Linked DNA regions of Arcticibacter tournemirensis. The protein of the gene in region 1 interacts with the protein of each later gene in a pairwise test. Links are inferred from orthologs where the notes say so. Each region holds a gene or a part of one and is shown in the gene's direction. Other genes may lie near its edges. The genes, in order: groL and BDE36_RS11000.

Region 1 (3,257 bases):
TACCACTTTGCCGGGGTTAAAAGATACCAGCAAGAAGTAAATTCAGAAAAAAAGAATAAAGAAAAGCTGTCCTCGAATGGGGCAGCTTTTTTTATATACCCCTACCTAGCCTCACAACACTGCCACTCCATGACAGCTTGACACTGGAAGGTTAAATCAATTTAAACAGAAATATATAACAGATGAAATTTTGACAAATAAGACACATTAAGATACGTTGCGTATCCTTTGGCATAAAATCTGACGATAAGAGAAACAAACTAATATTCATAATTACTATGGCATTAAATATCAAACCTATCGCAGATAGAGTAGTAGTTGAAGCTGCTCCTGCAGAAGAAAAAACAGCATCAGGTATCTATATCCCTGACACAGCTAAAGAAAAACCTCAAAGAGGAACTGTAGTTGCCGTTGGAGATGGCAAAAAAGATGAGCCGTTAACTGTTAAAGTAGGTGACGAGGTTTTATATGGCAAATATGCCGGTACAGAAATTACCTATGAAGGTAAGGAGTATTTAATTATGCGTGAATCTGATATCTACGCAGTATTGTAAAAAGAAATATGAGATTTGAGGAATGAGAGAGTAGAATCCCTCATAATCCAGATCGAATGTTAAAAAGAAACTATTAAAAGTCGAGGCTTAGATAAGACATTTAGGATAAACAGACTCAAATCTAATATCTAATCTCTCACAACTAAAAACAACAAAAATGGCAAAACAAGTTAAATACAACGTTGAAGCACGTGACGCCCTGAAAAAAGGGGTAGATACTTTAGCAAATGCAGTTAAGGTTACTTTAGGCCCTAAAGGTCGTAATGTGATCATTGACAAAAAATTCGGATCGCCTATTATCACCAAAGATGGTGTAACTGTAGCGAAGGAAATTGATTTGAAGGATAGCCTTGAAAACATGGGCGCACAGATGGTGAAGGAAGTAGCTTCTAAAACTGCTGATATTGCAGGTGATGGAACTACAACTGCAACTGTTTTGGCTCAGGCTATTGTAACTGCTGGTATTAAAAACGTAGCTGCCGGTGCAAATCCTATGGATTTGAAGCGTGGTATTGACAAGGCTGTGGCAGCTGTTGTTGCCGACCTGAAAAACCAGTCGCAAGCAGTTGGTGAAGATAACAACAAAATCAAACAGGTAGCTTCAATCTCAGCTAACAACGACGAAGTTATTGGTGCGTTAATAGCTGAAGCTATGGGTAAAGTTGGTAAAGACGGTGTAATTACTGTTGAAGAAGCAAAAGGCACAGAAACTGAAGTTAAAACTGTAGAAGGTATGCAGTTTGACCGCGGTTATCTTTCTCCTTACTTCGTAACCAATGCTGATAAAATGGAAGCGGAATTAGAGAATCCGTACATCCTGATCTACGACAAAAAAATCAGCAGCATGAAAGAATTGCTTCCTGTACTTGAAAAACAAGTTCAGACCGGCAAACCTCTTTTAATTATCTCTGAAGATCTTGACGGCGAAGCTTTAGCAACTTTAGTTGTTAACAAAATTCGCGGTTCACTGAAGGTTGTTGCTGTTAAGGCTCCTGGCTTTGGCGACCGTCGTAAAGCTATGCTTGAAGACATCGCTATCCTGACAGGTGGTACTGTTATCTCTGAAGAAAGAGGCTATAAGCTTGAAAATGCTGACCTTTCATATCTTGGACAGGCTGAGAAAGTTGTAGTTGATAAAGATAATACTACAGTTATCAACGGAGCTGGCCAGGGTGAAGATATCAAGGCCCGCGTTAATCAGATCAAATCTCAGATTGAAACTACTACTTCAGATTACGATCGCGAAAAACTACAGGAACGTCTTGCTAAATTAGCAGGTGGCGTGGCTGTTCTTTACGTAGGTGCTGCTACTGAAGTTGAGATGAAGGAAAAGAAAGACCGCGTTGATGATGCGTTACATGCTACACGCGCCGCTGTTGAAGAAGGTATTGTTGCTGGTGGAGGTGTTGCTTTCATCCGTGCTGTTGAAGCTTTAGCTGATCTTAAAGGATCAAACGAAGACGAAAACACCGGTATTCAGATCATCCGTCGTGCTATTGAAGAGCCTCTACGTCAGATCTGCGAAAATGCAGGAATCGAAGGTTCTATCGTAGTTCAGAAGGTAAAAGAAGGAACAGCTGACTTCGGATACAATGCACGCACCGATGCTTATGAAAACTTAATTGGCGCTGGTGTAATCGATCCTACTAAAGTAGGTCGTGTTGCCTTAGAGAACGCTGCTTCTATCGCAGCCATGTTGTTAACTACAGAATGTGTACTTGCTGACGATCCTGAAGATGAGAAAGCTGGTGCTGGTATGCCTCCAATGGGCGGCGGCGGCATGGGCGGAATGATGTAAGATTCGCAAATGCCCTTTTAGGGACATAAATTAAAGCCCCGGAGTTTTTAGCTTCGGGGTTTTTTATTGCATTGTACTTCGGCAGATAATTTCGCAACAATTTATTTAAGTTTGAGCTCATGGAACTGGAAAAATTTTACGACAAAGCATATGATTGGATCCTTCGTAACGGACCGGGACTAATCCTGGCAATTATCATCCTTTTAGTAGGCTTGTGGGTCATCAGGCTGGTAAAAAAGGGACTAGCACGGAGTATGGAAAAGAGAAAATTCGACACCTCTTTGCAGCCTTTTATCCAGAGTCTGATCATTATTTCGTTGCAGGTTATGCTGCTTCTGATCGTAATGCAGACGCTTGGAATACAGCTGACCATACTCACCACTGTTATTGGAGCATTTAGTGTGGCGGCCGGCTTAGCCTTGTCAGGCACTCTTCAAAACTTCGCAAGCGGTGTGCTGATACTCGTCCTGAAGCCCTTTAAAGCAGGGGATAACATCATTGCTCAGGGACAGGAAGGAATAGTATCTTCCATACAGATATTTTATACCGTTGTCACTACGTTCGAGAACAAAACGGTTATCATTCCCAATAGTAAGCTATCAAATGAAATTATCATTAATGTAAGCCGTCAGGGTAACAGGCGAATGGATATTGAACTTAAATTTAACTATGGGTTTGACATGCAGGCCGTAAAAGCCATTCTTGAAGAATCAGCAAAAAGTTCTGAGAACATTTTAAAAATTCCTGAACCGCGTATAGGGGTTTCTGCTCTTGAGCCTGATGGATATAAGATGATGGTTAACGTTTGGGTGAACGCCCATGGTTTTATTGATGCAAAACTTAACTTCCAAGAGAAGTTGATCAGCGATCTTAAGAACGCCGGAATTAAGCTGCCCGGGATGTAA
Region 2 (3,092 bases), 1.8 Mb from region 1 along the record:
CAGCAGGTAGGCTTCGGTTGCAGTCAGAAACCACGACTCTGGGATTACGCTGACAACATAAATACTATTCAGTTTCTTCTAACTTTATAATTCTAATCAGGGAGGCTCAATTTGAGGGAAAAGCTTAACTTTGGACCATGTACATCATTAAAGTAAAAGGCGTAGCCAAAATTCCCGATTACGTGCAACTGCGTGACGAGGAATTTACTTTACTGGCTTACTTCCGGGTTGACAGGCCCGATAAAACTTTAACAAAAATAGGTTTGGGAGACAGGATCGACGACATTATGAACCTGATCAATGAACTTCCGTTTGGGAAAATAATGAAATTAGAACTTTAATATGATTGGGAATACCATTATACGACTTCACAACGTTGACATTTATCAGCAGAACCATCTAGTTCTTTCTGATGTCAACCTTCATATTGATAAAGGGGAATTTGTTTTCCTCATCGGCCAAACCGGCTCGGGGAAAAGCAGTTTAATGAAAGTAATATACGGTGAGATCGGCGTGGGATCGGGAGAAGGACATGCAGGAGGCTTTGACCTGAAAAAGCTCTCAGAAAAAGATATTCCTTATCTGCGAAGGAAACTTGGAATTGTTTTCCAGGATTTTCAGCTTCTTACAGACAGAACAGTGGAAGACAACCTGCAGTTTGTAATGAAAGCGACAGGTTGGAAAGACAACAAACTCATTAACGAACGCATCCGTGATGTTCTGGAAAAAGTCGGCCTCCGCTCTAAAGTAAAGAAAATGCCTCATGAATTGTCGGGCGGAGAACAGCAGCGCGTTGTTGTTGCAAGGGCTTTGCTGAACGATCCCGAAATCATCCTGGCAGATGAGCCAACAGGTCATCTCGACCCTGAAACTTCCGAAGAGGTAATGCTGCTCCTTAAAGAGATCAGCCGTTCAGGAACAGCAGTTCTGATGGCCACCCACAATTATCATCTTATTCGCACCTTCCCTTCCCGTATTATCAAATGCGAAAACGGAAGGGTAATTGAGGATGTTACGATGGTATAGCGCTTGCTGAAGGCATGAAATGCTGACAAGCAGAAACGCAATATCCATGACACCTTGACTGTTTTTAACTAATGGCAAAAGATTTGCCACATCCATTTATTATGAACTTTTCAGATATGTTGAAAAACAAGAAGAAAAATAGAGAAGAAGAACCTTCACCAGGAAATACAGCTCAAAACGAGGCTGAGCAGGAGCTGAAACAAGATAACGGGACTGAAAACCCTGTATCTGATAACCAAAACCCGGATGAAAATACCGGAGAACCTGCAGCAGCAAAACCCTCTGAAGAAGAAAAACTACGTGCTGATTTGTCAGAGGCAAACGACAAATACCTTCGCTTATATGCCGAGTTCGATAATTTTAAAAGACGTACTACAAAAGAACGGATAGACCTGCTTCAAACTGCAGGCAAAGACGTTTTACAAAGTCTTCTTCCTGTGCTCGACGACTTCGAACGTGCCCTAAAATCGATGGAAAGTGCCTCTGATGTGGCTGCTGTAAAAGAGGGTATTAACCTGGTACACAGCAAACTCAAAAACATCCTGGTTCAAAAAGGATTAAAAGAAATGGAATCAATAGGATCAGCGTTTGATGCAGACCTTCACGAAGCCATTACAAACATTCCTGCTCCTTCAGACGAGATGAAAGGGAAAGTAATAGATGAAGTAGAAAAGGGATACTTCCTTAATGATAAGGTGATCCGTTTCGCAAAAGTTGTGGTAGGAAATTAAAATGGCAAAGAGAGATTTTTACGATATTTTAGGTGTTTCTAAAAGTTCAACTGCGGATGAAATCAAGAAAGCATACCGTAAGCTGGCGATAAAATACCATCCCGATAAAAACCCGGGAGACAAAGAGGCTGAAGAAAAATTCAAAGAAGCAGCCGAGGCATACGAAGTTCTCAGCAATCCTGAGAAAAAGCAGCGTTACGATCAGTTTGGCCACGCAGGAACATCAGGCGCCGGCAGCTATGGCGGTGGTCATATGAACATGGAGGACATCTTCAGTCAGTTTGGCGATATATTCGGAGGCGGCAGTCCGTTTGAAAGCTTTTTCGGCGGCAGTTCTTCAGGCGGTGGCTCCCGTCGGATGGCCCGGGGCAGTAATCTTAGAATAAAAGTAAAACTGAACCTTGAGGAGATAGCAAAAGGCACAGAGAAAAAGATAAAAGTAAATAAGCTTGTGGTGTGCCACACCTGCGATGGCACCGGAGCTAAAGACCGCTCGTCTTTCCATACCTGTAATACCTGTGGCGGAAGTGGCTCTGTAAGAAGAGTGACAAATACTATCCTCGGCCAAATGCAGACTACGAGCACCTGCCCTACCTGTAACGGAACAGGTACCCAGATAACTTCTAAGTGTCATGCATGTCACGGAGACGGTGTAGTGCGTGGCGAAGAAACTATTAGTATCAATATCCCTGCAGGTGTTAGCGAAGGCATGCAGCTCTCAATGAGCGGAAAAGGCAACGCGGCTCCTAACGGTGGTATACCGGGTGACCTGATCATTCTTGTTGAAGAGATCCCGCATGAGACACTGCAACGCGAAGGCAATAACGTTGTATATGATCTTCATATCAGCTTTTTGGATGCTGTTCTCGGGGCAAGTGTTGAAGTGCCTACTATTGACGGTAAAGCCAAGATCAAAATTGAACCAGGCACTCAGGGAGGCAAAATCCTTCGGCTGAAGGGCAAAGGGGTTCCTGAAGTGAATTCATACCATCGCGGTGACCAGCTTATATACGTAAATATCTGGACGCCTAAAGCTCTTTCAAGAGAAGAACGTGATTTACTCGAAAAGCTTAACAATTCGCCAAATTTCAAGCCGCAGCCCGGAAAACATGAAAAAAGTTTCTTCGAGCGTATGAAAGAGTATTTTGAATAGCTTCCCTGTAAATTAAAATTTTAGATTATTAACTATAATAGCTACTTTAAGCCACCAATGGTGGCTTTTTTTATTGTCTGATTCTTATTTTTGTCACTATTATTAACTTGTACTGAATGATATCAATTTATCTTGCGGGCCCTTTATTCTCAGCAGCAGAAATGAAGTTCAATCTGGAACTA

Evidence for each region.
Region 2: the proteins of groL (region 1) and BDE36_RS11000 interact in binary tests that used the Escherichia coli proteins (3 or more experiments, as listed by UniProt). The link is inferred for Arcticibacter tournemirensis from one-to-one orthologs.

The regions. Positions count from the first base shown.
Region 1 is NZ_VFPL01000001.1:864,675-867,931, reverse strand. The notes cover bases 107-3,031. They hold groL (chaperonin GroEL), read left to right. Parts: upstream 107-711; coding sequence 712-2,352; downstream 2,353-3,031. Other genes in these bases: BDE36_RS03675 (mechanosensitive ion channel family protein), read left to right, coding at 2,472-3,031; BDE36_RS03685 (co-chaperone GroES), read left to right, coding at 279-554. Also shown: preprotein translocase subunit SecG, read left to right, coding at 1-40; more of BDE36_RS03675, read left to right, coding at 3,032-3,257.
Region 2 is NZ_VFPL01000001.1:2,633,541-2,636,632, reverse strand. What follows is about bases 168-2,927. They hold BDE36_RS11000 (nucleotide exchange factor GrpE), read left to right. Parts: upstream 168-1,097; coding sequence 1,098-1,757; downstream 1,758-2,927. Other genes in these bases: dnaJ (molecular chaperone DnaJ), read left to right, coding at 1,759-2,910; BDE36_RS11005 (cell division ATP-binding protein FtsE), read left to right, coding at 343-1,026; BDE36_RS11010 (fructose-6-phosphate aldolase), read left to right, coding at 168-341. Outside these bases: BDE36_RS11015 (acyl-CoA reductase), read left to right, coding at 1-90; more of BDE36_RS11010, read left to right, coding at 138-167; BDE36_RS10990 (nucleoside 2-deoxyribosyltransferase), read left to right, coding at 3,027-3,092. UniProt on the Escherichia coli protein: Participates actively in the response to hyperosmotic and heat shock by preventing the aggregation of stress-denatured proteins, in association with DnaK and GrpE. It is the nucleotide exchange factor for DnaK and may function as a thermosensor.